3 regions of the Lysinibacillus sp. YS11 genome follow, and region 3 is predicted to be linked to each of the others. Evidence: riboswitches for the same ligand, from Rfam matches in the RefSeq annotation. Region 3 holds a riboswitch; each other region holds the start of a gene.
The links. A riboswitch is a leader RNA that binds a small molecule or an ion and turns the genes downstream of it on or off. The one in region 3 is predicted to bind cobalamin.
Positions count from the first base shown of each region.

Region 1: it holds a riboswitch for cobalamin, as region 3 does, so the genes downstream of both, LBYS11_RS02655 (ABC transporter substrate-binding protein) here and LBYS11_RS21090 (hypothetical protein) in region 3, are expected to answer to the same signal.
Region 2: it holds a riboswitch for cobalamin, as region 3 does, so the genes downstream of both, cobT (nicotinate-nucleotide--dimethylbenzimidazole phosphoribosyltransferase) here and LBYS11_RS21090 (hypothetical protein) in region 3, are expected to answer to the same signal.

Region 1 covers NZ_CP026007.1:566,408-577,589, reverse strand. The annotation lists gene LBYS11_RS02680 (acetyl-CoA C-acetyltransferase) at 1-1,179, opposite strand, end outside; gene LBYS11_RS02675 (heterodisulfide reductase-related iron-sulfur binding cluster) at 1,376-3,607, opposite strand; gene LBYS11_RS02670 (cob(I)yrinic acid a,c-diamide adenosyltransferase) at 3,967-4,530, opposite strand; gene LBYS11_RS02665 (adenosylcobinamide amidohydrolase) at 4,543-6,003, opposite strand; gene LBYS11_RS02660 (FecCD family ABC transporter permease) at 6,000-7,001, opposite strand; gene LBYS11_RS02655 (ABC transporter substrate-binding protein) at 6,998-7,966, opposite strand; cobalamin riboswitch at 8,103-8,286, opposite strand; gene LBYS11_RS02650 (acyl-CoA dehydrogenase family protein) at 8,344-10,011, opposite strand; gene LBYS11_RS02645 (class I adenylate-forming enzyme family protein) at 10,013-11,182, opposite strand, start outside.
Region 2 covers NZ_CP026007.1:1,200,225-1,211,406, forward strand. The annotation lists gene mutS (DNA mismatch repair protein MutS) at 1-372, shown strand, start outside; gene mutL (DNA mismatch repair endonuclease MutL) at 388-2,250, shown strand; gene glpK (glycerol kinase GlpK) at 2,269-3,762, shown strand; gene LBYS11_RS05580 (glycerol-3-phosphate dehydrogenase/oxidase) at 3,781-5,427, shown strand; gene LBYS11_RS05585 (alpha/beta fold hydrolase) at 5,431-6,348, shown strand; gene miaA (tRNA (adenosine(37)-N6)-dimethylallyltransferase MiaA) at 6,335-7,237, shown strand; gene hfq (RNA chaperone Hfq) at 7,335-7,565, shown strand; gene LBYS11_RS05600 (rhodanese-like domain-containing protein) at 7,661-7,963, shown strand; gene LBYS11_RS05605 (hypothetical protein) at 8,007-8,402, opposite strand; cobalamin riboswitch at 8,810-8,986, shown strand; gene cobT (nicotinate-nucleotide--dimethylbenzimidazole phosphoribosyltransferase) at 9,078-10,133, shown strand; gene LBYS11_RS05615 (trimeric intracellular cation channel family protein) at 10,185-10,790, opposite strand; gene LBYS11_RS05620 (methionine gamma-lyase family protein) at 11,132-11,182, shown strand, end outside.
Region 3 covers NZ_CP026007.1:4,207,159-4,218,340, reverse strand. The annotation lists gene LBYS11_RS21110 (C40 family peptidase) at 1-126, shown strand, start outside; gene ytvI (sporulation integral membrane protein YtvI) at 289-1,347, opposite strand; gene LBYS11_RS21100 (hypothetical protein) at 1,438-1,992, shown strand; gene LBYS11_RS21095 (glutathione peroxidase) at 2,073-2,618, shown strand; cobalamin riboswitch at 2,743-2,941, shown strand; gene LBYS11_RS21090 (hypothetical protein) at 3,099-3,656, shown strand; gene LBYS11_RS21085 (ABC transporter substrate-binding protein) at 3,640-4,590, shown strand; gene LBYS11_RS21080 (tyrosine-protein phosphatase) at 4,736-5,503, shown strand; gene LBYS11_RS21075 (MATE family efflux transporter) at 5,638-7,005, shown strand; gene LBYS11_RS21070 (putative RNA methyltransferase) at 7,008-7,841, shown strand; gene LBYS11_RS21065 (lysophospholipid acyltransferase family protein) at 7,921-8,523, shown strand; gene LBYS11_RS21060 (low molecular weight protein-tyrosine-phosphatase) at 8,584-9,045, shown strand; gene LBYS11_RS21055 (YebC/PmpR family DNA-binding transcriptional regulator) at 9,247-9,966, shown strand; gene LBYS11_RS21050 (arsenic transporter) at 10,031-11,182, shown strand, end outside.

The sequences.
Region 1 (11,182 bases), 940 kb from region 3:
TTCAATCATAATTGCATCACCTTGGCCGCCGCCTGAACAAATTGCGGCAATGCCAATGCCACCGCCACGACGCTTCAATTCCTGTGCAAGTGTTAATATTATACGTGCACCAGATGCCCCAATCGGATGACCTAAAGCAACTGCACCGCCATTAACATTCACTTTTTCTGCATCTAAATCTGCCAACTGCTTGCTGACTAAAGCTACCGCTGCAAAGGCTTCATTGATTTCAATTAAATCAATATCTGCTAATGATTTGTTAGTCTTTTTCAGTAATTTATTAATAACAAGACCTGGTGTTTGCGGGAAGTTTTCTGGCTCAAGCGCAAGTTCTTCGTGACCAATGATTACTGCCAATGGTTCTCTACCTTCACGTTTTGCACGTTCTTCACTCATAACGACAAGTGCACATGCACCGTCGTTAACCCCAGGTGCATTACCTGCTGTAATCGTGCCATCCTTGTCAAAGGCTGGTTTTAGCTTCGCCAGTACTTCCAAAGACGTCCCTGCTCTTGGTGCCTCATCTGTATCAACAATAAGTGGTGCACCTTTTCGTTGAGGAATCTCCACTGGTACGATTTCTTCAGCGAAGTAACCTTTTTCAATTGCGGCTAACGCGCGTTCATGACTGCGTACTGACCAAGTGTCCTGTTCTTCTCGGCTTAGCGAGAACTCTTTAGCTGTTGCATTACCATAGCTACCCATATGTGGTCTTGCTTTATCGAAAGCACATGTTAAGCCGTCATATAGCATGCCATCTACCATTGTAGAATCTCCCATACGCAAACCATTTCGACCATTCAGAAGATAATATGGTGCATTGGACATAGATTCCATGCCACCCGCAATAATCACTTCTTCGTCCCCTAAACGAATCAATTGATCTGCTAATGTCACCGCACGCATCCCTGAAGCACAAACTTTATTGATTGTTTCTGTTTTTACTGCTGTTGGTAAATTGGCCTTCAGCGCAGCCTGTCGAGAAGGAATTTGCCCCTGTCCCCCTTGTAAAACAGAACCTAAAATTACCTCATCCACTTGCTCAGGTGCAAGATTTGCCTTCTCTAATGCCCCTTTAATGGCAATCGCACCTAAATCACTTGCATGTAATGCTGATAATGAACCTCCAAATTTACCAAACACAGTTCTTGCTCCTGCTAAAATTACAGCTCTATTCAAGTAAAACACCCCTTTTGTTTTACGTTCTCGATGAAGATGCAAAGCATTATTGACTGAACGCTCGCTCGACTTCTATCGAGGAAAAATGGGAGTTTACTATCTCAACTCCCATTCCCATTTAATCTTATTCTACAAAACAATTTTTTATTGTGCAATTTATATTTTTCAGATAACTAAAATATTTCTGCAATAGCAATCATTTTTCTGCGTTCGCTTCCGTATTCTCGTCTTGTTGAACATTTTCTATAGACGCTACCACTTCTTCGTATGTTTCTTCTGTTTCTTCGGAAGAAGGATTAACTGCCTTTACTTTTTCACCGAATACAGAACGTTCTAGTAATTCTGCAACATCAAATGTTCCAATAGAGTCTTCAACCTCTTTAGCCTTTGTACCATCCTCTAGCATTGTTAGGCAGTAAGGACAGCCTGATGAAATAACTGATGCATTTGTTGCAAGAGCCTGTTCTGTTCGCGCTACGTTTATGCGATTTCCTACATGCTCTTCCATCCACATTAATCCACCACCAGCTCCACAGCACATCGCTGTTTCGCGATTACGTTCCATTTCAACAAGCTTCACGCCAGGGATTCCTCGAAGGATCTCACGTGGGGCATCGTACACATCATTGTAGCGGCCTAAATAACAGGAATCATGGAAAACAATCGTTTCATGAACCTCATAGTTTAGAGCTAGACGATTTTCCTCAATCAACTGATTTAATAACTCAGTGTGATGATACACTTCACCTTTCCAGCCAAAGTCTTGATATTCATTTTTAAAGATATTGTAGGCATGAGGATCGATTGTTACAATTTTCTTCACGTCATTTTTCTCAAACTCATCAATATTTGCTGTAGCTAGCTCTTGGAATAAGAATTCATTCCCTAAACGACGAGGTGTATCCCCAGAGTTTTTCTCTTTATTACCTAAGATTGCAAACTTCACACCAGCCTCGTTTAATAGACGACAGAATGCTAAAGCGATTTTTTGAGAGCGGTTGTCGAAAGCTCCCATCGAACCAACCCAGAATAAATACTCCATTTCCTCGCCAGATTTTTTCAGCTCTTTTACAGTTGGAATTTGGATTGTTGGATCTAGATCACGCCAATTTTCTTTTTCCTTGCGGTTTAAGCCCCAAGGATTACCTTGTCGTTCGATATTCGTCATTGCACGTTGAGCATCAGGATTTACTTTCCCTTCAGTCATTGTTAGATAACGACGTAGATCAATAATTTTATCAACATGCTCATTCATTACAGGGCATTGATCCTCACAGTTACGACATGTCGTACAAGCCCAAATTTCCTCTTCTGTAATGACATCGCCAATTAAAGATGGGCTGTAGATATCCTCAATTACAGCACCTTCAGCACCAGCTGCAATTGCAAGCTGGTTACCCTTTGTATTGGCAAAGAATTGATAAGGCACCCATGGTTTTTGTTTTGTTACGACTGCGCCCGTAAATGTTAAATGGTCACGCAATTTTACGATTAAATCCATAGGAGACAGCATTTTTCCTGTTCCTGTTGCTGGACACATGTTTGTACAACGTCCGCATTCTACACAAGAATATAGATCAAGCATTTGCTTTTGTGTGAAGTCCTGTATGCGTCCTACCCCAATAGAAGGCATATCCTCTTCGCTTTCAGCATTTTCACCAGCTTCTTCCAAGGCCTCAAAATCAATTGGTGTTAATGTACCCGTACGATCTAAACGATTCATGTAAACATTAAGTGGACTGACAATTAAGTGGAAATGTTTAGACTGCGGTACGTATACAAGGAATGTTAATAGAATTAAAAGGTGTGCCCACCACATTACATAAAACACACCAGCGGCAACTGATGTAGGTAGGAAGCCAAAAATAGCAGCAATACTTGAAGCAACTGGCTCCGTATAAGTTAATCCCTCACCATGCCAAATTAATCCCATACCATTAGCGATTAATGTAGATACCATTAACCCACCAATGAAAATTAATACAAGGCCGTTTTTCCATCCTCGTTTTAGACGCACTAGCTTTTCAACATAGCGGCGGTAAAATGCCCACACTACCGCGACTAAAATCATTAAAACCACCAGTTCTTGGAAGAATGTAAAGACACCATAGAAAATGCCTAGTGGCAGATGTGACTCTGGTGCTAGTCCTTTCCAAATTAAATCAATGGCCCCTAACTGTACCATCAAAAATCCATAGAAAAACATAACATGTATTAAACCACTCTTTGGATCCTTTAATAGCTTATTTTGACCAAATACATTGACCATAATATAACGAAGTCGTTCTTTAACACTTTCATCAAACTCAACCTTTTTCCCCAATTGCACATACTTATAGCGTGTTTTCAACAGGTAGAAGAACAATCCTACTGCATAAAGCACAACCACGACTGTTAAGACAATGTTAGCAATTAATAATGGACTCATGGTTGGTCCCCCCTTTAGTTTGTCGTAATTTTCTCTCTTTGTGACGAATTTGCTAGTTCAAACAGAAATGTACTTAACTTTATCATTATATTCCTATTCTAATAAATGAGTGAGCATTCAGTCAACATAAAACGGAAATATTTCTGATAATTTTATATTCTTACATTTTACAAGAAAAAAAGCCACCCTGAATTTTTCAAAGTAGCAATTTTTACTTTCCTTAACTATTATACTTAGGGGGATGTCGCATATTCAGTAGACTTTTGAACATCTGCTAAATTGCATACAAACCTATACCGCCCCGTAGCTTAACATCTGGAAATTCATTTTTTGTACAAAAACATTTTTTAAATCAAACTTTATTTTTTAAAAACATTTCCACTGCGAATATATTCAACATCTGCTACGTTTAAGCGAGCATTCACAACACGTGCAGCTGCAAATAAATAATCCGATAAGCGATTTAAATATTTTTGTACAACCTTTGGTACATCTTCAACTTCTTTCATAAGTGTCACCATTTCACGCTCTGCTCGGCGTGCAACCGTGCGTGCAATGTGTAAAGTTGCCGCTGCTGGTGCACCTCCTGGTAAAATAAAACGTTGTAAAGGTGGCGCTTCGTCTGATAAAGCATCTATACGAGCTTCAAGTACTTCAATCGGTTGCTCTGTTAATTTATAATGACGTTCTTTCATCACATTAGCAAGGTCTCCACCAGCATCGAACAACTCATGCTGAATTGTCTCTAGGTCTGTTAAAATATCCTTGAAAAGCGCTTGATCTAATTCACTTACGGCCTTCCCAATAAAGGAATTTAATTCATCAATTGCCCCATATGTTTCCACACGTAAACTATCTTTATCAACCCGTCCTCCAATAAGACTTGTTTTCCCCGTATCGCCTGTTTTCGTGTAAAGCTTCATTTCTCTCATCTCCTAAAACTGGTTTTTATAATTCCTAATCGCCTGAACTGTTGTTTCATAGACACCCTTTGCAATCATTTTACCAACTTCCGTAATTGGGCCACCATACAGCATTTCTTCTCCTTTTTGAGTTGCAGCAATTAACAGACTATCTGTAGCAGTACCTGTTGCAATTGTTCCACTCCGCTCATCACGAATATTTTCTGATTGCAACGCCTTTGTTTTTGCCTCAGTTGCTGTCATCAATGCCTGAAAAAATGCCTCTTCCGATAAACAACCATTAACGATAACCCATGTATTAATAGTACCAATATATGGATCATCTTGTCTTTCATGTACTCGAGATACATCAACTGCATTGCCTACACCAGCTGTTACAGCTACGATTATACTGCCAAAAGGTGCTGAAAATTCATTGATGGCCACTAGAGCTGTTGGTACTGCTGTTAGCATAACAACAGTATTTGTAGATGAAAAATTTTCCCTTTTTAAAAATTCTTTAACTTCTCGTTTCACATCGCTAATGACATAATCACCAGGAACTGAGCGATTTAATAAGCAATTATGCCAGCCAATACCTGGGTTATGAACTGCAGAAGATACGGTCTTCAGAGGAAGCTCTGATTGAAGTTGGATATATTGTTCAGTTATCGTAAAGTGCTCTTTTTTGATGACAGCTCGCTGCTGATAGTCTGTAGCTGCGGGCATCATTGTAATTTGAGGTTTTGGTATTTCAGGGTGAGCATATGTAGTCACCCGTGCTTGATAAACTTCTTCAATTTGGGAGGCAATTAATACTTCATGTGGTGCACCAAGTGCTCTCATTTGTCCGCTTTCCATCAGCAATAATTCATCACAATAAAGAGAGGCTAAATTCATATCGTGTAGTACCATAACGACTGTTAAACCACACTCCATGGCTTCCTTCCGAACCATATCTAAAATTTGACGTTGGTGTGCAATATCAAGATGATTCGTTGGTTCATCCAGCAGTAAGATTTCAGCTGTTTGAGCTAATGCCTGTGCAACAAAAGCTCTTTGTTGTTCACCGCCAGATAAAAATTCCATCGGTGTATGCTCATATCGCTTTACACCTGTTTGAAGCATTGCATGTTGAACTGCCTTCTCATCTTGTGCAGACCAACTCGAGAAAAAGCCTGTTTGATGCGGGTAGCGCCCCAGTGAAACTGCCTCTCTCACACTGTTCGAGAAAGCATTTGCATGAAGCTGTGGTAATACAGCCATTTTTTTCGCCAAAGCACGAGCATTATAAGAAAGAATATTTTGTCCATCAATCGAGACGGTTCCAGCAGTAGCTGGTAAAATACCACTCATTACTTTTAATAATGTGGATTTCCCGCTACCATTCGGCCCTAGAATGCCAAGAATTTTTCCTTTTTCAACAGTAAAACTAATGTCCCTGACGATTGGTACATCTTCATAGCCACCTGATAGATGTTCAACAACAATCATGCCCGTACCCCCTTGCTTCTTCGCTGCTTATAAAAAATATAGGAGAAAACAGGTGCTCCAATAAATGCCGTAATAACACCAATTGGTAGCTCTCTTGGCACAATGATTGTTCGTGCTACTAAGTCGCAAATAATGAGTAATGTTGCACCATTGAAAAAAGATAATGGTAATAAGTGGCGATGATCAGAACCCCAAATCATCCTTGTCATATGCGGCACCACTAATCCTACAAAGCCAATTGTGCCAGAAACCGCTACAGCCGCTCCAGTTAACATGGAGCCACCTGCTAATATCAAATATTTACTGCGCTTTACATTAACACCTAAATGTTTTGCTCGCTCTTCACCATACAACAAGACATTTAATTCTCGTCTTTGTGTCCATAGCATAATTGAACCAACAATCACAAAAGGAATGATCATTTGGACATATGGCCAACCACGCATCGAAACAGAACCAAGTAGCCAGCCTATTACCTGACGTAATTCTTCACCAGATAAGGCAATCATTAATGAAATAAGGGAACCTAAAAAAGAACTAAAAATAACACCTGTTAATATCAACGTTTCCATTTTTAATGAGCGGTCTACGAGTCTAGCAAAGCTCATAACAACTACCATCGTAATGATAGCACCAATCATACTGAAGATTGGCAGCGCATACAAACCGACAACAGGTATAGAAATACTAAAAAAGATCGTTAAAACAGCACCAACAGAAGCCCCTGATGAAACCCCTAGTGTATATGGATCTGCTAATGGATTTTTTAATAAACCTTGGAAAGCTGCTCCAGCAATAGCTAGAGATGCGCCTACTAGTCCCGCTAATAACACGCGAGGCAAACGAATTTTCCAAAAGATATTGGCGGCTGTTTCATCAACCGCCTTATTCCACAATACTTCTAATGGAATATGAACCGAGCCTATCGCTACGCCACACCAGATGCTAATAAGAAGAAGCGTACATGTTAATGTATAGGCTAGTGCTATTTTTTTCACTTAAATACCTCAGGATAGATTGCTTTTGCTAATTCTTCTAGACCTTCAGCTAAACGTGGCCCTTGACGACTTGTCGTACTTTCATCTACCTGCACAATCGCATTATTTTTTACGGCATTAATCGTATCAAAGCCCGCACGTTTTGGTATTTTCGTTAAAATATCTGGTACATAATGATATGTCACCACGATGACATCTGGATTTTTTGCGATAATTTGTTCTGCATCAATTTTATACCAATTATCGCCATCTACAGCTACATTCTCTGCATTGATCATTTCAAGCATCGCGTTCATAAATGTACCATTGCCAGCTGTATAAATATCTGGCTCATCTGATGCTTCAACTAACACTTTTTTGGGTTCAACATCCTTGACTTTAGACAAAACTTCTTCTACTTTTGCCTTCATATTAGCGACAATTTTTTCTGCCTCTGGTAATTTCCCTGTAGCACGTCCAAGTTGCTCAATTGTTGTATATGTTTCATTAAAGTCTTGTGCATTTTTTACAACAAATACTTTCAAACCTGCTGATTCAAGCTGTGCAATAGCCTCTTCTGAAAGAGACATGCTAGATTCGTGTGAAAAAACGATATCTGGTTTTAAGGCAATAATTTTTTCAATATCGTATTCCATACCGCCAACCTTATCCTTCTCAGCTGCCTCTGGCGGATAATCGTCGTTGTCCGTAACACCAACTATTTCATCATTTAAACCTAGTCCAAAAAGGATTTCAGTATTACTTGGAATAAGTGAAACAATTTTCTCAGGAGGTGCTTCAAGTGTAATGTCCTTACCAAGGGCATCTGTTATCGTCATTGGGAATGTTGCTTCATCCACCTGTGCTGTTTCTTGCTGTGTTTGCTGCTCGTTAGATGGCTTGTTATCTTTTGCTTCCTGCCCACAAGCAGCTAGCAAGCCTACTGCTAAAAATGCTGATAATCCTATTTTCCAAAATTTCTTCATGTGAATCCTCCTTCGTTGATCCGTGCGACATTTCGCTTTATTCTACATCAAAATAAAACCCCTCATCTTTGATCGATGAGGGGGCAAAATCGCACCAAAAAAACTGATACAAAATCCACCACCCTATCCTCGTAGGTTGTCATGTCGTTATAAAGGCAGGTCTCCTGGCTAGTGCTACTTGCGATTTTTCAAGCCTTCCCGAAATCTTCAGTGGCATCATTTGAAAAAACTCACACTTACAGTGGCGGGACCGCATCGGAATTACACCGATTTCCCTTTTCACTTTACTTAAGTAAAGAACCTTTATAATATTCAGTTGATTTCATTATACATGAAAATGAAAAAAGTCGCCTCCATTCAAGACGACTCCCCGGCCATTATACAATTTCAGAAAAGTATTGGACTGTTTTCATTTGAGCACCCATTTCTCTTAATGACCATGTCTGCTCTAAATAAACGTCTGCTAGTTTTTCATATTTCCCACCAAATTTATGTGCCCACTCAACCGCTATGACACTTTCATAAAGGTGAGCCATTTTTTCCGCCATACCTTTAGCTTCAAAAGTTTTCGTTGCCTCGTCTAAAGCGCTAAAAATTTGCAGTTTCACAGACATATTCGCCAATTGTTCTTTAACGATTTGTACTAGTGAGCTGTCAGCTAATTTGTCTAATCGTTCCTCCATCTCCTGTACAAACAGTTCATGAGCATGAAACTTATCTACTAAACGAATGAGTTCTAAGGCCAAAATATTAGCCGTCCCCTCCCACACCGTTAACACTTGGGCGTCTCTTAATAAGCGGGGCGTTACAAAGTCTTCTATATAGCCATTACCTCCGTGTAATTCAATTGCCTCACTAGCATAATGAACAGCTTGCTCTGCTGTTTCCTTTTTCATAATGGCAATATATAAACGATTCATAATAAGATCTTGCTGAGTTCCCTGTCCACTTGTCACTTTATCGTATAATTGGATAAGGTCAAAAACTGTCGCTACTTCCACGTGCAACTTAGCTGCAAATTTCCCTAAAGTATCCTGAATCATAGGGTACTGTGTTAAGGGCTTGCCAAATGCATGTCGATTGCTTACATAATGTTTTGCCTCTAAGAAGCCGCGACGCATAATACCAATTGAAGCGACTGCATTACAAATTCTAGAGAGATTTAGTGCTTCTAGCATATAATAAATCCCTTTATTTTGCTCCCCTACAACATAGGCAAGTGTACCATCAAATTCTACCTCACCAGAGGGAACTGCCCGAACGCCTAGCTTATCTTTCAGTCGGCGAATACGTAGATGATTTGTTGTTCCATCTTCTTTGCGCCAAGGAACTGCAAACAATGTTAAGCCTTTGGAACCTGCTGGCGCACCTTCTAGACGTGCCAATACCATCGCTACACCACACATGCCCGCATTTGATGCAAAATATTTTTCACCATATAGACGATAAGCAGTGCCATCCTTTCTCGCCTCCACCACATTTGCACCTACGTCAGAGCCCCCTTGACGTTCTGTTAAAAAGGTCGCACCTTCATATAAATCTGTGTCACCTGTTGCACACACATGTGGTAAAAAACGCTGCTTTACCTCTTCATCTGCATAATGATCTAATAGATAGGCAGTTGCCATTGTCAATGTTACCGGACAATAAAAACCGGGCTCTGCATGTGATAGCAAATAACCTTGTGCAAAGCTATAAACATAATTCCCCTTGTGTCCTAGCTGCGGAATATGCTTGTGTACATAGCCTACAATCCCAGTATTATATGTCTCTTCAATCGTTTTTTTATAGCCATCATTAACCCAAACCTCCGATATCTCTTCACCATAGGCATCATATCTTTGAAGGCGAGGCTCACCCTGTCGATCTGTATGCTTTGCCCTCGTATCAATATCACCTGCACATAGCTCACCAAAATCTGTTAACTCTCGTTGGGCATAGGATAAAAACTCTTTATCTAACATCATTTCTACTATTTTTTGAAGCGTGTCATCTTCAGTAAAAAAGTTCGTAGTACGCATTGCTTCTTGTTGTAATACTTTCATGCTATCTCACCTCTTGCCCCTTTAAATTTTGTTTTAATATTTTGCCTGATGCATTGCGTGGTAGCGCTTCTACTTTTTCAAAAATACGTGGTATTTTAAACTTTGCAAGATGCTCCTCTAAATAAGCTTTCAAAGATTCCTCATGGATGTCTTGTTTAGCAGAATACACCGCCTTTACAGTTTCCCCCCATTGCGGATGTGGTACACCAATTACCGCAACCTCGAATATACCTTCAAAGCTCAATAAACAATCTTCAATTTCTTTCGGATAAATGTTGACACCTCCCGAAATAATGACATCCTTTTTACGATCTACGATCCAAATAAAACCATCTTCATCCTTGCGAGCTAGATCTCCTGTTTTTAACCAACCATCAATAAAGGCTTCATTAGTAGCTACTTCATCCTTATAGTAGCCGAGCATGTTGCCCTCACCCAACAAGACAATTTCCCCCACTTCGCCTACATTTACATCTTCTCCACTGTCATTCACAATACGCAACTCTGTACCAAGTGGCGCCCGCTGACCAATACTTCCTGCCTTTGCTTCATGTTCCTTGCCAAATAATAATGAACCACTTGGACCGGCCTCTGTTAATCCATATACACAAGTCAAATTATTTGTGCGGAATGCCTGCTGAATGAACCGAACCTCACTTTGAGATAACGGTGCCCCACCATAGACCCACCATTTCATAGAAGACAAATCTGCCGAATGTAGCCTTGGCAGTTGTGCCGTTAATAAATAAGCAACAGGTGCACCAAAGAAATGTGTTGTTTTCTCCTTTTCAATGGAATCAATGAATAAATCGGGTGTAAAAGTTGGTGTTAATACATTTGTTGAGCCTACCAATACACCCGCCATTAAAAATAAATGTAATGGTGCAGAGTGTGTTAATGGCATCATAAGCAAAATACGGCTCTCAGGCTTTACCTCCATTTCAACAGCTATCATTTGCGCCACTGTTAAAATATTACGGTAGCTAAATAACACACCCTTTGGTTTTCCTGTCGTGCCAGATGTATATAAAATCGTGGAAGGGTCATCCTCTTGTAACTGACAATCAATTGTTTGTGTACTAGCATTTTGAAGCATTGATTCATACTGATGCCATCCCACTTTTTCTTGACCTGTTTTAATTTTTAACGGAATACCGGCTAGCTGTTCAAC
Region 2 (11,182 bases), 1.6 Mb from region 3:
CAAAATGTGCATGTTTCAGCCACTGAAAAAAATGGTACGGTCGTTTTCCTGCATAAGGTGAAAAAAGGAGCGGCTGATAAATCCTATGGTATACATGTGGCACAGCTTGCTCAATTACCTGAGGAAATTTTAGCTAGAGCACGTGTATTACTTGAGAACTTTGAGGCAGGGAAAGAGGTAGTTGCCGAAACACAGGTGATAGCTGAACAACCAATACAGATGTCTTTATTTACAGAAGAAGAACCGATTTCCCCAGCCGAGACAAAGGTGCTAAAGAAATTAGAAAAGGTAAATATTCTAGGTACTTCACCGATGCAGGCAATGAATATTTTATATGAGCTACAGCAAGAGCTAGTGAACGCTAAAAAATAAAGGAGTGATACGTTAGTGGGAAACATACAAATTATGGACGAATGGCTATCCAATAAAATCGCAGCAGGAGAGGTAGTAGAAAGGCCAGCTTCTGTTGTCAAAGAGCTAGTGGAAAATGCTATTGATGCTGGGAGTACGTCCATTGATGTTTTTTTACTAGAAGCAGGTCTCACTTCTATTCAAGTAATAGATAATGGTAGCGGTATGGATGAAGAGGATGCTCTAATGTCATTCTCTCGTCATGCTACTAGTAAAATTCATCAGGAACATGATTTATTTCGTATTCGAACACTTGGCTTCCGTGGTGAGGCTTTAGCATCCATAGCCTCTGTTTCTAAAATGACATTGATTACATCAAATGGTGAATCTGGAACACATTTAGAACTTGAAGGTGGACATATCCTCACTCATAAACCTGGTCCGTTACGTAAAGGGACTGATTTAACAGTCTCCCAGCTATTCTTTAATACACCTGCCCGTTTAAAATATATGAAAACCATTCAAACCGAACTAGGGCATACAATAGACCTGATGAATCGCCTCGCACTTGGTAATCCACAAATAGCATTCAGATTATTGCATAATGGTCAACAACTACTGCAAACAAATGGCCGAGGAGATGTACAACAAGTGCTAGCAGCTATTTATGGAATACATAATGCGAAGAAAATGGTGTCATTCCAAGGCGAGTCACATGATTATCGAATTTCTGGTTTTGTATCCTTACCAGAGGTAACACGTGCTTCTAAAAATTATATGTCTCTATTTGTTAATGGTCGTTGGGTCAAGCATTATTTAGTACAAAAGGCCATTGTGGATGCTTACCATACGTATTTACCTATCGAGCGCTTCCCAATAGTTGTTCTATATATAGAGGGTGATCCTTACTTAACAGACGTGAATGTGCATCCTGCAAAACATCAAATTCGTTTAAGTAAAGAGGCTGAGCTTTTAAAGTTAATAGAGGAAACCATTCGTGAAACAATACGCAACATTATTCGAGTCCCACAAATGGAAAAGAAAGAAAAAATAGTTAAACCAGCTACTGAGCAATTAAACATTTGGAAGCCTGCTCCGAAGATCGATGTAGAGAAAATGAATGCCATCGTAGAAAAATTATATGATGTCCAAACCATTCAAGAAAACAATCCTGAACCAATAGATGAGCCTAAGCCTATTTCTACGGTTCGAGAGACAAGTTGGCAGCCTACATCACAAATAGAGGCTGAAACAATTGATGAAGTAACAATAGCCGTACAGTCGGAAATATTAGAAGAGATGCCTACGAAGGAACCCTTTCCTGAACTCGAAGTAGTGGGACAAATCCATGGCACATACATTGTTGCACAAATGGAGGATGGTTTTTATTTAATTGATCAGCATGCTGCTCAGGAACGTATTAAATACGAATTCTTCCGTGAAAAAGTCGGTCAAGTTAATCCTCATGAACGTCAGGTATTATTGTTACCACTAACATTCCATTATGCAGCAGATGAAGCTCTGATCTTACGAGAACACAGGCATGAATTAGAAGCTGTAGGCGTATTTTTAGAGGAATTTGGACAGTCATCTTTTGTTGTACGTGAGCATCCGAGTTGGTTCCCACAAGGGGAGGAACAGGAAATCATTGAGGATTTGATTGAACAGGTGTTGACAACTAAAAAGGCTGATATCAAAAAACTACGTGAGGCAGCCGCAATTATGATGAGCTGTAAAAAGTCAATCAAAGCCAATCATTATTTAACAAAAGAGCAAATGGAAACATTGCTACGAGATTTACGCAATGCAGATAATCCATTTACATGCCCACACGGACGTCCAGTGCTTATTCACTTTACATCATATGAAGTGGAAAAAATGTTTAAACGGGTTATGTAAGGGAGAGGGGGAAAATGGATGGGTGAATTTATTTTAGCGATTGATCAAGGAACGACAAGTTCAAGAGCCATTTTATTTGATAAAAAAGGTCAAATTGTTCATGTAGCACAAAAAGAATTTCAACAAATTTTTCCAAAGGCTGGCTGGGTAGAGCATAATGCCAATGAAATATGGGGTTCTATCTTGTCCGTTATTGCGGCGGTATTAACCGAAAGTGGCCATGAAGCAAGTGAGGTTCATGCGATCGGCATTACCAATCAGCGCGAAACAACAGTGGTGTGGGATAAACACACAGGTCAGCCGATTTACAATGCGATTGTCTGGCAATCACGCCAAACACAGGACATTGTGAATACCTTAAAAGAACAAGGACAGGAAGAACATTTTCAGCAAAAGACAGGGCTTCGCTTAGATGCTTATTTTTCAGCGACAAAAATTAAATGGATCTTAGATAATGTTGAAGGCGCTCGTGAAAAGGCAGACAATGGGGATTTATTATTTGGGACGATTGATACATGGCTTGTTTGGCGATTATCAAAGGGAAAGGCTCATGTGACCGATTACTCAAATGCAGCTCGAACAATGCTCTACAATATTCATGAATTGAAGTGGGATGAGGAACTTTGTGAGCTTTTAGCTATCCCAATGTCCATGCTTCCAGAAGTGAGAAATTCATCAGAAATATATACAGAAACGGCTCCAAGTATATTTTTTGGAGAAAAAATTCCGATAGCTGGAATTGCGGGTGATCAGCAAGCCGCACTTTTTGGACAAACTTGTTTTACCAAAGGAATGGCTAAAAACACGTATGGCACTGGCTGCTTTATGCTATTAAATACAGGAGAGCAGGCAGTGACATCGGAAAATGGTTTATTGACAACCATTGCGTGGGGAATTGATGGGACAGTGACCTATGCATTGGAAGGTAGTGTATTTGTAGCAGGATCAGCTATTCAATGGCTACGCGATGGACTTAGGATGATTCGTACAGCAGAGGATTCTGAATCCTATGCTAGAAAAGTAGATCATACCGATGGGGTTTATGTTGTCCCTGCCTTTGTTGGACTCGGTACACCTTACTGGGATACAGATGCACGTGGCGCCATTTTTGGGTTAACACGTGGAACATCAAAAGAACATTTTATTCGAGCAACACTAGAATCATTAGCCTATCAAACGAAAGATGTACTAGATGCAATGGAAGAAGCAGCAGGTACTCCGATTGAAGTACTCCGTGTAGATGGTGGAGCTGTCAAAAATCAATTTTTAATGCAGTTCCAAAGTGATGTTTTACAGCTACAAGTAGAGCTAGCAAAACTGAATGAGTCAACAGCACTCGGTGCAGCCTATTTAGCGGGGCTGGCGACAAGCTTCTGGCCAAACCAAGAGGCTTTATCTGCATTATGGGTGAGTGGGGAAACCTATCAACCTCACATGGATGAAGAACAAGCCACAGCTCTGTATACAGGATGGCAGAAGGCAGTAGAGGCAACACGAATTTTTAAATCATAGCTATTGGGGGAGAAAGGTATGTTTTCATTTGAGCAGCGACCAAAAATTTTATATTATCTAGAGCACTATAGCTTTGACGTATTAGTCATTGGTGGTGGTATAACAGGTGCAGGAATTGCATTAGATGCCGCATCAAGAGGCCTTTCTGTCGCATTAATTGATATGCAGGATTTTTCAGCTGGTACGTCGAGCCGTTCAACCAAATTGATTCACGGTGGTCTACGTTATTTAAAGCAATTTGATGTAGGAGTTGTAGCCGAGGTAGGGCGAGAGCGTGAAATTGTTTATGATAATGCTGTACATGTCACAACGCCTGAAAAAATGCTATTACCTTTATATAAAAAGGGTTCACTCGGTCCCTTCACAACATCTATGGCATTAAAGGTCTATGACCGCTTGGCGGGCGTCAAAAAACATGAACGTAGAACGATGTTAAATGCTCAGGAAACCCTGGCATTAGAGCCTTTACTCAATCAAGATGGCTTAGTCGGCGGTGGCTATTATGTAGAATACCGTACAGATGACGCCCGTCTAACAATTGAAGTATTAAAAAAGGCTGTAGAATATGGAGCGCTTTGCCTCAACTATGCTGAAATGACGGAATTTATTTATGAAAAGAAAAAGCTTGTTGGCATTAAAGTGAGGGATCATGTGACGGGGAAAATGCTCAATGTCCATGCCGCCCAAATTGTGAATGCAACGGGTCCTTGGGTTGATGACGTACGACAAAAAGATAAAGTAGCAGATAACAAGCAATTACGTCTAACAAAGGGCGTTCATATTGTCCTCAAACAAAAGGATTTCCCGCTAAAGCAAGCTGTTTATTTTGATATTGCTGATGGTCGTATGGCCTTTGCCATTCCACGAGATGGCAAAACCTATGTAGGGACTACGGATACTGTCTATGAAGGTAATCCTGTACATCCAGTGGCAACACAGCAAGATGTGGATTATCTAATTGAGGCTGCTAAAAAGGTCTTTCCAACTGCTACTATCACAAGAGACACAATTGAATCCTCTTGGGCAGGCGTCCGACCTCTGATTTATGAAAAAGGTAAGGATCCATCAGAAATTTCAAGGAAAGATGAAATTTGGACAGCGCCAAGTGGTTTAATGACGATTGCGGGTGGTAAGCTTACGGGCTATCGCCAAATGGCTGAAACGATTGTGGATAAAATTGTGAAGACCCGTCGCTACAAGCATGCAAGTGCCTGTTTAACACGTGAGCTAGCACTTTCTGGTGCAAAGGGAATTAACGCTATTAATTTCCCTGACTATATTGCCTATAAAGCTCGTGAAGGCGTACAATATGGCTTAAATTATGATGAAGCCAAGCATCTCGTACAAAAGTATGGCACGAATGTAGATGCCTTATTTGATCGGGTGAAATTTTTACATGAACATGGTAGTACAATGCCTCTTGCCTTACATGCGATGCTACTGTATGGCATTGAAGCCGAAATGGTCTATACACCAAGCGACTTCTTTATCCGTCGGACTGGTTTATTATACTTCGATATTGAAGCAGTAAAGCTTTATAAACAGCAAGTGATTCAGGTGATGCAACAACGCTTAAATTATACAGAGGAGCAAAAAAATAGATATATTGCTGAATTAGAGCAAGCCATTAACGATGCAACAAATTTTGTGAAAGAAGGGGAGTAAGGGATGGAGCGTTATATTCAAATGTCGGATGAACAATTTGTCTTCACGCGAACATTGGAGCCTTCAACGCCATGTATTGGACATATTCACATTTTGCATGGCATGGCAGAGCACAGCGGTCGCTATTTAACATTTGCGAAAACACTCAACGTAGCAGGCTATGTTGTGACGATGCACGATCACCGTGGGCATGGTGAAACGGCAGCATATAATGGGACATTGGGCTTTTTTGCTGAAGAAAACGGATTTGAGCGTGTTGTAAAAGATGCTCATGAAGTGATTACACAACTTCACGTACCATACGCTAATGTACCATTAATTCTCTTTGGCCATAGTATGGGTTCTTTCATTACTAGACGCTATATTCAATTATACGGAGAGCAAGTAGATAATGTTATTCTCTGTGGTACTGGAAATGTGACAGCCTTGCATGCTGTAGGAAATCTAGTAGCCAAGGCTTTAGCTAAGGGACTAGGAAAAGAAACTGAAAGTAAGCTGTTAAATCAATTGAGCTTTGGTAGCTTTAATAAGCAATTTCCCAATCCGAAGACTGCCTATGATTGGTTATGTTCAGTACAACAAGAGGTGGAAAAGTATATCGATGATCCCTATTGTGGCTTTATTCCAACGAATCAATTTTTCGTGGATTTGACAACTGGCTTTGCCACACTAAATCGTAAAAAAGAATTAGCAAAAGTAAGAAAAGACCTCCCTATTCTCTTGATTAGTGGCAGTAAAGATCCGGTTGGTGAACAGGGGCTAGGCGTTTACAAAGTTGCTGAACAGTTAGCAGCGGTGGGTGTAGAGGATGTAACGGTTTATTTATTCGAGGATAAACGACATGAAATTTTAAATGAAGACAATCAAGAAGCGGTCTTTCAAGTTTTATTACGGTGGTTAGAAAAATATGATAGAAACTAAATTGCAGCAGGCAGAGGTCGTAGCAATAGTGGGACCGACTGCCTCAGGTAAAACGGCATTAAGCATTGAACTGGCAAAAAAATATAACGGTGAAGTCATTAATGGTGATTCCATGCAAGTTTATAAAGGGCTCAATATTGGGACAGCTAAAATTACCGAAGAAGAGATGGAGGGCGTTCCTCATCATCTACTTAGCTTTTTAGAGCCTACAGAATCTTTTTCGGTAGCAGATTATCAAAAATTAGTACGTGCGAAGATCGCGGAAATACAAGCTCGTCAAAAATTACCTATAATAGTAGGAGGCTCTGGCTTATATGTACAAGCTGTCCTCTATGATTTCCAATTTACTGATGAAAAAGTAGATGAAGAAGCACGAAAAGCCTACTATGAGGAATTAGCAAAGCTTGGCCCTGAGGCAATGCATGACAAACTAAAACAACTAGACCCTCAAACAGCGGAGACAATCCATCCAAACAATACACGTCGTGTTATTCGTGCATTAGAAATGCTGGAATTAAGCGGTGTATCAAAAGCAGCAGAAGCGCAAAATCGAGGGGAAGTACCCCTTTACGACCATGTTATTTTAGGGCTAGGTCAAAACATGTCCCGTGACGTGCTATATGACCGTATTAATCGTCGTGTTGATTTAATGGTGGAAAATGGTCTTCTGCAAGAGGTGAAGGGATTATGGCAGCAAAATATCCGTGGAGTGCAGTCTATACAAGCCATCGGGTATAAAGAATTATATGATTATTTAGATGGCAAATGTACCCTAGAGGAAGCCCTTGATAGCTTAAAACAAAATTCCCGTCGCTATGCAAAAAGACAGCTTACTTATTTCCGTAATAAAATGGATGTCCATTTTATTACGCCGGATGATCGATTATAAGAATAAAGAAAAATTTCTAAAAATTACTAATTGATAAATTGGTAGAACGTGCTACTATAGGAATGAAGAGGTAGAAAGTTAGTAGGGAGGCTATTTGATGAAATCAATCAATTTGCAAGATACGTTCTTGAACCAACTACGTAAAAACAGTGTTTTTGTAACTGTATTTCTATTAAACGGATTTCAGTTAAAAGGGACTGTGAAATCATATGATAATTTTACAGTATTACTACTTGATGCTGAGAATAAGCAGCACCTAATCTATAAGCATGCCATTTCTACATTCGTACCAGCAAAACAAATAGAGTTTTTAGAGACAGAAGTATAATAAGTTTGTTAAACAGTTAGTGTTCTCACACTGGCTGTTTTTTTTGCTACAAGCTATAATGATAGTGGAATTTGATATTTTGGAGGACAAAGTTTATGAAAACAATGGAAACAACACAATTATTAGATCTGTTAGATGCAAATGAGGACCTATATATTATCGATGTACGTGAAGAGGATGAAGTAGCCCATGGCATGATCCCAGGTGCTCAACATATTGCACTCGGAACTATCCCTGAACGTTTAGAGGAATTAGATGTAGAAAAGCCATATATTATTGTATGTAAGGCTGGAGCTCGTTCTGCCAATGCGTGTGCTTTCTTAGAGGCCCAAGGATTTGATGTAACAAACCTTGAAGGCGGCATGCTGGCTTATGATGGAGAATTAGAATTTAAATAAATCATGAAAAAAGAAAGAGTATACACTCTTTCTTTTTTCATGATTATTTTTTCAAGGCATCCATGATAAAATTAAAATTCTCTTCAAAGTTTTTGTAGATATTAACATTTTTTTGTCCCTGCACTTTTGAAGCATAACTAGCAAAGTTTACACCAGCTCCATAAATTTGTAGTGCTCCATTCGCCAAATCCCCTTTTTGGAGAAGCTCAATGCCATCTTTCAAGAAATTTTGACTCTCCTCGAAATGACACTCCGTAATGTATTTATCACCACTATGAAATAACTTTAAATTTTCTAGTATTTTATTTGCTGTCTCTTCACTGATCGAAGCGTCGATATTGATTAACAACTGATTGATCGGTTTTACGAGTTTGGCATAGAGGCTATCGTGCGTTTCACAGGTTTCAGCAATAGCGTTTCTTAATTGTTTTGCATTCATCGTATCTACTCCTAACTTTTCATCGTTTTACTATTGATACTTACCCTAATTTTAATCATAGAAATAATTTATGTTTACATTGAACAGATTATTAAGGTTTCAACTTTTATGTTCAACATTACTCAGTGAATTGGCAGAACATATGCTATTGAAGATAGAGATGATTGAAAAGTCTGAGTTTACTTGTTATGGCAATTGATTCAGTAATGGATTTTTGTACAAGCCGAGTGTTAGACATAGAGAATTCTAAAAAGCACTAATTATGGAAGACTAGGAATCAAGTGAAGGATTCATTTATTGGGACAAGCACTTGATAAGCTTTTATTGTGAATAGCAGTATGTACTAAGTTAACACTCAAAAAATTTTTTCCTCTTGACACTAAAAAAGTTGTAAAGTAGATTTAACATAATTACATAAAGCAATAGGTGCCCACTAGGGAGAATAGGGAATAAAGTGAAAAGCTTTAGCGGACCCGCCACTGTATGAGGGAGTTTCGTAGTGTATGCCACTAGCAAATTGCTGGGAAGGTACTATGAGATGTTGAACTTGAGCCAGGAGACCTGCCTACATGCTATAGAAGATATAGATGATGGAAAAGTCTGTAGTTTATTTGTCATGACAATAAACTACAGACTTTTTATTTTGTCTTAATGAGAACGAGAGGAGAAATAATCATGCAATTATTACAAGACACGATTCAAAACATTCAGGGGGCTGATATGAAAAGTATGGAGCAAGCTAGAAAGCGGATTGATGCGCTTTGTAAGCCCCCAGGTAGCTTGGGTAAACTAGAATCACTTGCCGTACAGCTCTCTGGTATAACAGGACAATTATATCCGATGGTCGACAAAAAAGTGATGATTGTCTGTGCTGCAGATCATGGTGTTTGCGAGGAAGGTGTAACCACGAATCCACAAGATGTTACGGTCTTTCAAACATTAAATTTTCCTAAGGGGGGTACAGGCGTTTGTGCGATTGCGGGGATTACCAATGCAAAGGTGGTCACAGTAGATGTGGGTGTAAAAGAAGATATTCCACTTGATGCAGGTGTCATTATTCATAAAATTAAATATGGTACAGATAACATGGCACAAGGTCCAGCTATGGCCAAACAAGAAGCCATTCAATCGATAGAAGTAGGAATCCGTGTGGCCACTGAGGAAATCATAAAAGGTGCTGATGTACTTGGGACTGGAGAAATGGGCATCGGCAATACAACACCAAGTGCTGCGATATTAGCTGTTTTGACGGGATGCAACCCTATCGAAGTAACGGGGTTTGGTGCAGGAGTAGGCCAAGGAGGCATTGCCTATAAAGCGGCAGTTATTGAAAAAGCAATTACCTTAAATCAGCCTAATCCAAATGATGTTATTGATGTTCTGGCTAAGGTTGGAGGGTTAGAGATAGGGGCGATGACAGGTATTATTCTTGGCGCTGCTGCCCATCGTAAACCCGTTGTCATTGATGGATTTATTTCAACTATAGCAGCCCTCATTGCTTATAAGCTCGAACCAAAAGTAATCGATTATATCATTCCTTCCCATGTTTCAGAGGAACCAGGGGCAAAAATTGCCGCTGCCTTACTAGGCATTGAACCAATGTTGCACATGAATATGCGTTTAGGCGAAGGTTCTGGAGCAGCCTTAGCCTTTCCTATTTTAGATGCAGCTTGCTCGATGATGAAAAACATGGTGACTTTAGAAGAATCAATGCAGTTGTTAAAAAGATAAAAACAATAAAACAGCCAATGACTTAATTTTTGGTCATTGGCTGAATGGTATTTATGCACGATTTAATTTTCGTAATGGCAAGCGCCACTTCATCATATAGGAAAGAATTCGTAAAGCTGTAATCACTGCGAATAAAATATAAAGGAAAATGTCCCCTGTAAAAACCTCGAATCCGATTAGCAGTCCAGCAAGAGCTGCCCAAACACCATAAACTTCATCACGGAGAACTAATGGTTTTCTTCTAGCTAATAAATCTCGTACAATACCCCCACCTGAACCTGTCAAAACAGCAGCTACAATAACTGCGCTTACTGGCATATCAAGCTTAACAGCATAGAGTGCGCCTTGAATAGCGAATGCTGATAAGCCAATCGCATCTGTGAAGTTACCCCAACGATGCCAATGTTGAATCAGATGATGCGGAAAAATAAAGAATATCGTAATCGCAGCAAGCGCTATTTGAAACATCATATCCTGTCCCCAAAGTGTTGTGACAGGTAGTCCAATGAGTAAATTTCGGATAGCTCCTCCACCAAAAGCAGTCACAATACCAAGTATATATACACCGAATAAATCGTATTCTTCTTCCATGGCAATAATTGCCCCAGAAATAGCAAAGGCAATTGTTCCTATAATACTAAAAACCTCCCAAGCCATCCCTTTCACCCCTTCTATCAATAAATAAACTTTATTAAAAGTTAAAAGACTTTTTACGTAACAGAATCTATGAATTTAATAGCCAAAATCGGTCATTAAATACGCATCTTGAAATGAGTCCGCACATTAGCTTAGCGTAAAATCCTCTTAGAAACAATAGGCAAGTTTTACAGGTGCACATACAAATTGATAAAATGTGATTAAAATAAAGAAAAACATTCGTCAAAAGCGTTTATATACCAGTAGTTGGTTAGGGAATTCTAGAGTGATTGAAGTCAATTTAGATAGTCAATAAATCTTACTGATTGAAATGCGAGACATTGTGAAATGGAGAAGAAAGAATGACGTTTACATCAAATTTATCAACAGAAACGCTATCGTTAGCGGCAAAA
Region 3 (11,182 bases):
GGTGTAGCTCACGTAGGTATTTATTTAGGTAATAACACAATGATCGACGCTCAAAACAATGGTGTCGTAATTGAATCACTTGATTGGTGGAATCAATACTTAGTAGGCTTTGGACGTATTCAATAGGCCTCACTAATATATAGACGGTTGAGATAAGAAAAAGGTCATCTTTGTAGAGAAAAATATACAAAGATGACCTTTTTTGTTTTTGGAATGCTATTCTTTCAAAAGAAACAAGACGACTACTTCTATTCTTGAAAAGAGACTTTCCTGCATATTAAATTGATATTAAATTTTAAAATTTACTTTGATGACACCTGTCTCTTTCAAGGCAATAAAGAAAATAATAACGAATGGGCCGACAAGTAAACCGATAATACCAAATAACTGTAGACCTATGAACATGGAAATTAATGTTGGTAAAGTGGATAAACCGATATGGTCTCCCATTAATTTAGGCTCGACTACTCGACGAATAATAAGTAAAATAGCAGCTAAGATGAATAATTTTACAGCTATAGAGGTGTTTCCCATCAACAGGTGGTAAAGTCCCCATGGCGCTAGAATAATGATAGAGCCTAGGAATGGTACAATATCTATTAACCAGATAATAATCGTCATTGTTACTGCATATTTCGGTTGGATTAATAGCAGTCCAATGAGTGTGACGCCTCCAATAATAAAGCTTACAAATAAGTGAGCCTTCATATAGCCAAATGTTGCATCTTTTAAGCGATTTAAAATAATTTTTATCTTCTTTGCTGTATTGGGCTTTAAATATTTATAAGTGATTTGCTTTAACTTAGGCAAATCAAGCATAAATAGGAATAGCGCAATCATATAAACGAGAAGACTGATAAATAGGCTGGGTATCTCTGAAAAGAAGGCAGAAACTTTGCTATAATTAAAGAAGCTTAAAAAGGATTCTTCGACTTTCTTTATGAAATCCATAGTGGTTTTTTGAAGCGAAGCACTTACTTCAGGTGGAAAGTCTTCTGTGTATTTAGAAATATTTTCTTGCATATGAAGCCACATATCTGATAGCTTGGAAATATAATAGGGAGCTTGCTTAGATAGTAAAATTATTTGTGTCATTATTTGTGTAATAGAAAGATAACAAATAATAGATATAACAATAACACTCACTATGTAAATAAAAGCAACTGCTATTTTCCGTGACATTTTCCATTTCCGTTTAAAGAACATGACAATTGGTTCTAAGAAAAATGCACTAATCCCAGCAAGTATTAAAGGCATGGACACTGGGATAACAAAATAGGCAGCTAGAAGTAGTGATATTATCACAATCAACCGAAAAATCAATTTCCTAGCATTAAATTTATTCATAAACTCACCTTCTTTGCGAAAAAAATTAAGTTAAGTGTACCATAAATCAAATTTTATTACGTTCTGAAACAATAAAGGTAGGGATGAATTATGGAAAAAGAGATTTTGCAACTTTTTAGTAATCTAACAGAGCATGATCGCGATATTCAATATGAATCTTACGAGGAATTAATAAAAATTATGCAAGAACCCGTAGATTGGACATATGCAGTTTGGGAACAGCTAATAAAAGCTCTTACATACAATAATGGTTATTCTCGTGCACGTGCTGCACAAATTTTATGCGCTTTAGCTGCAAAAAGTGATCCAGAAGAAAGGGTCTTGGAGGATTTTTTAAAGATTTGGGCTGTGACTTACGATGAACAATCTGCTACGGCAAGGCATGCATTACAAGCAATTTGGAAAATTGGACAGGCGGGTCCAGTACAAAGAGATTTGGTTGTATCGTATCTAGCTAAAAGATTTCAAACATGTATAGATGAAAAACAGCCATCTCTTATTCGTCAGGATATTATAATGTCATTTAAAAAGTTATATGATCAAACAAATGACTCGAAATTATTAGATATTGCCCATCGTTTAATTAATGAAGAACAAGATGCTAAATATAAAAAGAAGTATAAGTCAGCCATCCGTTCAAAGTAGCGAGGTGGTGTTTTTTTGTGCAAATTCTTTGATGAACGATAGAATAGTCAACTATAATGAATGAAAAAAGGGGATTATGCATGAGCATTTATAATTATCTAGTTCGGAAGCCTAATGGCGAAATTTTATCGATGGAAACATATCGTGGAAAAACAATGTTAATTGTTAACACGGCAAACCAATGCCGATTTACATATCAATTTGAAGACTTACAGAAAATGTATGATAGATATGGAAAAGAGAATTTTGTAGTTCTTGGATTCCCTTGTGATCAATTTGGCCATCAAAATCCTGAAGATGGGGAGGAAACTAAGCATCTATGCAAGGTAAACTATGGGGTCACATTCCCGATTTTTGAGCTTGTACAGGTAAATGGAGAGGCTACCCATCCACTCTTTAATTATTTAAAGCATGAAGTGGATTACCGAGAGTTTGGGAAGGCAAGTATGCAGGAGAAAATGTTGGCAGAAGCAATTGTTCAACTTGCCCCAAGCTTTTTAGATGGTCGTAATATTCGCTGGAACTTTACAAAATTTCTAGTAGATGCTAATGGTAAGACCGTCGCACGCTTTGAACCAACAGATTCACAGCTCGATATTGAAAAAGCAATTGAAACACTATTATAGTAAATTTCTTAATAATGTAAAAATTTGTTAGGGTTTTCTCTTCAAGTAGAAATAATGCTATATTTTAAAACTGTGTACAGCTATTTTTTCTGAAGCATATATGATAAACTGCTTTACAAATGAAATATTCTTGCAGAATAAAGGTGCTAATTAGCATAATCGGGAATCCGGTGAAAAACCGGAGCTGTTTCCGCAACTGTAAGTGCAGCCATTATAAAGATTTACCACTGTCTCAAAGAAGATGGGAAGGTCCTTTATAACACATTCGTTTCATGTGACGAACTGTACAAGCCAGGAGACCGACCTTTATTTGAACGTATAAAAACTTCTCGGAAGCTAGGAGGATATACGGCAAATACATAGGCTTTGTCCAGTTTGATGGCTCATTATGTTATTTTTGTCGTTCCTTTGCAAAAAGGAGCGACTTTTTTATGCCTTTCAAATAAGAATTTTTCATTATAGAAAATAGGGGGGAAGCAAGTGAAAAAAGATGCCCGTTATTCTTGTTATCCATTTATGCGTGAGAAAGCTTCAACGGTCGATTTTGAAATTCGAACAGATAGCCTGACAACACATCTAGGAGTTGCATTAGCTGCGGTAAAAAAAGAGGATGTTCAAGTTGTTACTGAGGATTTATTGCTTATGTTACCTATGGCTTATCATGTGAATGGCTCAGTACGTGGGAAATTAGCAGTAACTGAAGAGGATTTATCTTGGTTAAGTGAACGTTATGATTTTTACGTTCGCCATGTGAAGGAAGAGATTCAAAGTTTTGTTTTACCTCAAGGAACAGAGGCTGCTGCAGCCTTACATCTTTGTCGCAGTGAGGCAAAAAAATCATATCGTACTTTACACAAAGTATCAGAAGAACGAGAGGTTCCAGCTATTCTTTTCGATTACCTTGGTTTATTAGCTAATGTATGTTTTGTCATGGCTGTTTTTATGAATCAGCAAGCTGGAATAGCGGAAATACCGTTTATTAGTAAATCCTACCCAATGAAAAAGAAAAAGGAGAATAACAATGAAAAAAGTATTTAATTTCCAATGGCTATCAGTGCTCTTACTTGCACTGGTATTAGCAGGCTGTGGCACTGCTGAAGATACAAAAAATAAAGATGCTTCGCAAGATACACAACAAGCAGAGAAAACAAGCTATAAAGTGACAGATGACCGTGGAGTGGAAATAGAGTTTAAAGAAGTACCAAAAACAGTTGTATCTTTACAACCAAGTAATACTGAAATTTTGTTTGCTTTAGGTGTTGGCGATAAAATTGTAGGAGCAACTGAGTACGATACTTACCCAGAGGAAGCACAAAAAATTGAACGTGTCTCTGATACTACGAACTTTAACAGTGAAAGAATTATAGCGTTAAAGCCAGATGTTGTCATTGCTTATACAATCGGTGATAAGGATGCCCTAAAGCCGCTTGAGGACGCAGGAATTAAAGTGTTTGTTATTCAATCTGCGACTACTTTCGACGATGTTTATGGAGATATCGAACAAATTGCTGCTGTGATGGATGTTCCTGATAAAGGAAATAAATTAAACGAAGAGATTAAAGCGAAAATTGCTGAAGTACAAACGAAGGTGAAGGATGTAAAAACGCCGAAAAATGTTTATTTAGAGGTTAGCCCTAAGCCAGATATATATACAGCAGGCTCTAGCACTTTCCAGCAAGAAATATTAGATGCAGCTAATGTTAATAATGTTTTTTCTGACTTGAATAGCTGGGCAAAAGTGAATGAGGAAGATGTTATTGCGAAAAATCCAGATGTTATTTTAACAACAGTAAACTATACAGAAGATCCAATAGGAGAAATTCTTGGACGAGATGGTTGGAATACTGTGAAAGCTATTCAAAACAAAGCGGTATTGTCCATTGATACAGATATCTCTAATCGACCTGGTCCGCGTATTGGTGAAGCTGTAGAATTAGTAGCGAAGGCTGTGTACCCAGAGTTATTTAAATAAGAAATGTTTCCATGCTAGCTGTCAGCCATTCAGCTAGCATTTTTTATGTGGTTTAAATTATTACCTAGCGTGAAAATTGGAATTAATGTAGTTTGTTCTTTAAAATAAAAGTAAGTATGCTTGATAATCTTAGGAGGTGTAGTGATTGGAGCAATTAGAGACAAAGGTAATTCCATTTGAAGCAGTCTATAATTTCCGAGACATGGGTGGATATAAAACAAAAGATGGGCGTAGGGTAAAGAACGGTTTATTTTACCGCTCAGCTGCCCTTGGAAAAATGACACTGTCGGATAAAGAGCTATTTGAAACGTTAGGGATTAAGACCATTTTTGATTATCGCGATAACAATGAGGCGTATCATAATCCTAACCCAGTGTTCTCGCATGCTCAATATATACAAATCCCAGCGAAGGGTAATCATGCTTTTGAAATGCCAACCAATGCTGGTGGTAGAGATTTCTATAAAGTGGTAAGCCCTGAGATGTTTCGGGATTTTTATGCACAAATGCCTTTTAACAATCTTTCATTTAAAGAGTTAATGCAAACGATTCAAAATCCTAATAATCTAGGTCTTGTACATCATTGCGCAGTTGGTAAGGACCGAACGGGTATTGGAGGAGCACTTATTTTACTAGCTTTAGATGTACCCGTGGAGACTATCATGGAGGATTATTTAGATACTAATATACATTTACGTCCAATGGTAGAACGAATGGCTCAGGCTATTCAGCATCAGTATAATGAGCAAGAACTACAGCAATTTTATGCATTAATGTCCGCCCGTGAAGACTATTTACAAGCAGCATTGGATGCGATGGATCGTCGCTATGGTTCTAAGACTGGGTTTTTAGAGCAGGAATTTGGCCTAACAATTGAAAAACGAGAGCAATTACAATCTTATTGCTTAATTTAAAAATGAGCCCTTTCACACGATGTGAAAGGGATTTTTTATGTGGAAGCACTGTCTTCCTATAAATCTCTTTACAGTCTGAATATTTGTGATAAGATACAATAGATTTTTAAGAAAAAATAGGAGAAGTGAAAGTATTGGCAGACACAATTAAAGAGACAAATAAGTTAAGTCTATTCCATTTAACATGGCCAATCTTCTTAGAAGTTTTTCTATTTATGTTGATGGGACTAGCCGATACTTTTATGCTCAGTGCTTTATCAGATAATGCTGTATCAGGAGTAGGTGCAGCCAATCAATATATCCATATTGCCATCTTGATTCTGGAGGTAGTGGGCAATGGTGCATCTATTGTTGTTTCTCAGTATTTAGGCTCCAAACGCTTTTTTGAAGCGGCCAAGATCTCGGCGTTAGCGGTCACGATGAATTTGGTCGTTGGGCTTTTAATGAGTATTTTATTTTTCTTCTTTGCGAGACATTTAATGACAATGATGAACTTGCAGGGAGAAGTACTCCACTATGCACAAAGTTACTTAGCCATCATTGGGAGTTTTATTTTCCTACAGGCTATTATTAATGCACTCGCTGCAATTATTCGTGTACATGGTTGGACAAAACAAACTATGTACGTTTCGCTTGGCATGAACGTCTTACATGTTGTGCTAAACTACGGTCTTATTTTTGGGAATTTAGGTTTACCAGAGCTTGGTGTGAAAGGAGCGGCTATTTCCTCTGTCATTAGTCGCGGATTAGCCGTCCTAGTATTTTTCTGGTTGCTGTATCAGGTAATGGAAGTGCGCGTAAAGTTACAATATTTTTTTGAGTATTCAAAGGAATATGTGAGAAAAATATTAAACATTGGTTTACCATCTGCGTTTGAACAGGTACTTTATCAATTTTGCCAAATCATCTTTTTATATTATGCGACTTACTTAGGAGCAGAAACACTAGCAGCACGACAATATGCTATGAATATTTCGATGTTTACGTATTTATTTGCAATTGCCATTGGTACAGGAACAGCCATTATTATTGGTCGTCATGTAGGTGCAGGAGAAAAAGATGAGGCGTATCATCAGCTATGGAAAAGTGTTCGTGCAGCATTTGCTTTTACGATTATTATGGTCGCAGTCGTTACGCTATTCCGTAAGCCACTTATGCAGGTATTTACTGATAATCCAGAAGTCATTAAGATTGGGGCATCCGTGTTAGCATTAAGTATTTTGCTAGAGACTGGTCGCACAATGAATATCGTTGTCATTAACTCTTTACGCGCTTCTGGGGATGCTAGATTCCCTGTGAAAATTGGTTTTCTATCAATGGTTTGCATGAGCCTGCCGCTTGGCTATTTATTTGTCTTTGTATTGGATTGGGGCTTGGTCGGAATTTGGCTAGCCATTTCAGCAGATGAATGGGTGCGGGCAATTATCGTATACTTTAGATGGAAAAGTCGTAAATGGGAGCGTTATGCTCTTGTATCACCGAACGACAAAAAGGAGGCATAGAAATGGGCGCATTATCGAAACGTGCTATCGGGGCGGCATTAATGGATCAACATATCACCCTTTTTGCTTGTCCAATCTGTCAGCAATCAATGCATGTATATGAGCAGGGGAGATTGGTTTGTACTTCTAACCATTCCTTTGATATTGCGAAACAAGGCTATGTCAATATGCTGACACATAACGCCGCTTCTAAATATAGTAAGAGCCTTTTTGAATCCCGCAAGGCTGTTATTGATAGTGGGATTTATGATGCTGTAGAAGCCCGAATCGGTGAGCTTATAAGCTCTGCAAAAACGGTGCTCGATACTGGTTGTGGAGAGGGCTCACATTTAGCTCGCATTATGAATGATAGAGATCATGGTATTGGCGTTGGAATTGACATAGCGAAGGAGGGCATTTTGGCTGCAGCACGTCATTATCCTCAACAAATTTGGTGTGTAGGGGATTTAGCTAAAAGTCCATTTGCTCAAGCGAGTTTCGATGCCATTTTAAATATACTATCACCAGCAAATTATGAGGAGTTTAAACGACTTCTTACACCGAATGGCTGTCTTGTGAAGGTTGTACCGCAAAGTGGTTATTTGCGGGAACTGCGTGCTCAATTATATGCAGATTCAAACAAGGAAACTTATTCTAATAAACAAATTGTAGCTCGTTTTCAAGAAAGTTTTTGTGAGGTAAACGTAGAACGTGTAACTTATACTTTACCGCTTTCAGAAGAGCTAGTACCCGCTCTATTAGAGATGACACCAATGGGTTGGCATAAAGCAGAACAAACAGCCGTTGAACTAAATGAAATCACGATTGATGTGGATCTATTAGTAGGGAAGGTTTAAGTTGGTCACCTGCAATTGCAGTATACTGGTATTTTCGATTACAATGGGAATAACTATTGAATAAGGTAGGAATGTAACAGTGTATAAACTAGCAGCAAATGTTGTCAAAGTAATATTAAAATTAATGGGTTCAAAGGCTCGTGTATACGGAGAAGAAAACTTGCCGAAAGAGGGTGGGTTTATTATAGCTTGTACACATACTGGCTATGTGGATATTTTAAACCTTGGTGTAGCCATGTACCCTCGTGAAATTCACTTTATGGCGAAGAAGCAATTATTTGAAATGAAAGGGCTTGGCTGGCTTGTTAAGCATTTAAATGCTTTTCCGGTAGACCGTGATAATCCTGGACCAAGCGTGATTAAAATTCCTTCGCAGTTATTGAAGGAAGGTAAAATTGTAGGGATTTTCCCCTCTGGGACACGTAGTGCAGAAGGAACAGATTTAAAACAAGGGGCTATTACCATTGCACAGTTGGCAAAGGCGCAAATTGTTCCAGCTGCTTATGTTGGTGCACGTAATGTGGGTGATGTAATGAAGCGAGGCAAAGGCTATTTAATTTATGGTGAGCCTTTTTATGTAACAGGCAAGGGTAAAGAAGGTCGTGAGCAGTTTACTCAACACCTTGAGCATGAATTAGTTGCTCTAACAGAAGAACTACAGAAACGTATTCCCGTAAAATAAAAGCAAACGGCACTCAGAATCAAATTGATTTTGAGTGCTTTGTTGTAGGAGGAAAATAAAATGATTCGAGTACTTTTCGTATGTTTAGGTAATATCTGTCGCTCACCCATGGCTGAGGCGGTCATGCGCGACATGGTGAAGAAAGAGCATTTAGAAGATAAAATTGAAGTGGATTCCGCTGCTACTAGCTCATGGTATATTGGCGAACCTCCACATAGAGGTACACAGGATAAGCTTAGGGAATATGGTATTTCTACAATAGATATGCAAGGTCGACAATTACAAAAGTCTGATTTTGAAAAGTTTGCTTATATTATTGGAATGGATGAAAGCAATATTCGTAATATCCGCACAATACTAGGCAATCCAAACTCGCCAAAGATTTTTCGTTTTTTAGATTTAACAGCGCATCGTAAGGATGTCCCGGATCCTTATTATACAGGTGATTTTCAGGAAACCTATGAATTGGTGCAAGAAGGCTGTCGGGCATTGCTAGCAAAAATTAAACAAGAGCTGTTGTAAGATGGCGCTAAAATCGTAAATTTTAACAGCCATTTTTTTAGAAAAATGCTACCTTAAACATTGGTATATCTAGCTTTGTAAGCATCATTGTGTTATTATTTGCAGAGTAAAGATACGATAAGTATTTAATTACCATTTACAGATATACAACTGTGTATCTATTATTTTTATAAATTTATCTTTTGAAAGAGAGTGGAAACAATGGGTCGTAAGTGGAACAATATTAAAGAAAAGAAAGCGTCTAAAGATCAAAGCACAAGCCGTATTAATGCAAAATTTGGGCGAGAAATTTATGTGGCAGCTAAATCAGGCGAACCAGATCCAGAGTCAAACCGTGCACTTAAAGTAGTGCTTGAACGCGCAAAAACATACAGTGTTCCAAAACATATTATAGAAAAAGCCATTGATAAAGCAAAAGGTGGCGGTGATGAAAGCTTTGATGAATTACGTTATGAAGGCTTTGGACCAGCCGGCACAATGATTATCGTGGATGCTTTAACAAACAATGTAAATCGTACAGCATCAGATGTACGTGCAGCATTTGGTAAAAATAACGGCAATATGGGTGTCAGTGGATCTGTAGCTTATATGTTCGATTCAACAGCAGTTATTGGCTTAGAAGGTAAAACCGCTGATGAAGTACTAGAGATTTTAATGGAAGCTGATATTGATGCTCGCGATATTCTAGAAGAGGAAGAAGCGGTAATTATTTATGCAGAGCCAGACCAATTCTTTGCGACACAAGAAGCATTAAAGGCTGCGGGCGTAGAAGAATTTACAGTAGCAGAGCTTTCTATGTTGCCTCAAACAGAAGTGACTTTAACTGGCGACGATGTAGCGAAGTTTGAAAAACTAATTGATGCATTAGAAGATTTAGAAGATGTACAAAATGTTTTCCACAATGCAGATTTAGGCGAATAAATATTAACAAAATGAGTAAACCAGTAGCATTTAAGCTACTGGTTTTTAATTAGGGAGGAAAACGATGCAGACTGCTTTAGCCATTATTTTATTTTTAGTCACATTATTTTTTGTCATAGTGCAACCACGAAAACTATCAATTGGCTGGTCAGCCTGTATAGGAGCAGCTATTGCGCTATTAATAGGTGTAGTAACCTGGCAGGATGTGTTAGAGGTAACGGGGATTGTTTGGAATGCAACGCTATCATTTATTGGTATTATTTTAATTTCACTCATCTTAGATGAAATTGGCTTTTTCGAATGGGCTGCTCTACATATGGCACGACTTGCAAAGGGAAGTGGAATTCGCTTATTTGTTTATATTAGTTGCCTTGGAGCTGTTGTATCGGCTTTGTTTGCGAACGATGGGGGTGCTTTAATTCTAACGCCGATCGTTTTAGCGATGGTGAGAAAACTGAACTTGAGTGAAAAAATGATCTTTCCATTTATTATTGCAAGTGGATTTATAGCAGATACAACCTCGTTACCGTTCGTTATTAGCAATTTAACGAATATCGTATCCGCTGACTTTTTCGATATAGGCTTTATAGATTATGCAGTTCATATGCTTGTACCGAATTTCTTTTCGTTAGTGGCAAGTATAGTAGTACTTTACATTGTTTTTCGCCGTTCCATACCACAACATTATTCTCTTGAGGCCGTTGAGCAACCAAGTCAGGCAATCCGAGATCCCAAATTATTTTCGATCGCTTGGTATGTAATTGGGATTCTATTAGTGGGCTTCGTAGCTGGTGAGGTTTTACACATCCCTGTATCTTTTATTTTATGTGGGGTCGCTGCAATATTCTTATGGCTAGCACAGCGTAGCTCTGTGGTAGATACAAAAAGAGTTGTAAAAGGAGCGCCATGGAGTATTGTGTTCTTCTCAATTGGCATGTATGTGGTTGTCTATGGGTTAAAAAATGTAGGGATGACAGGAATGTTAGCAAATTTATTTGAACTTGCTATACAACAGGGCTTCGTAGTAGCAACGATGACAATGGGATTTGTCGCTGCCATTTTGTCTGCTGTCATGAACAATTTACCTACTGTTATGATAGATGCTTTGGCGATTTCAGAAACCAGCGCATCGGGCATGATGAAAGAGGGACTGATTTATGCAAATATAATTGGTACGAATTTAGGTCCAAAAATGACACCGATTGGTTCACTGGCA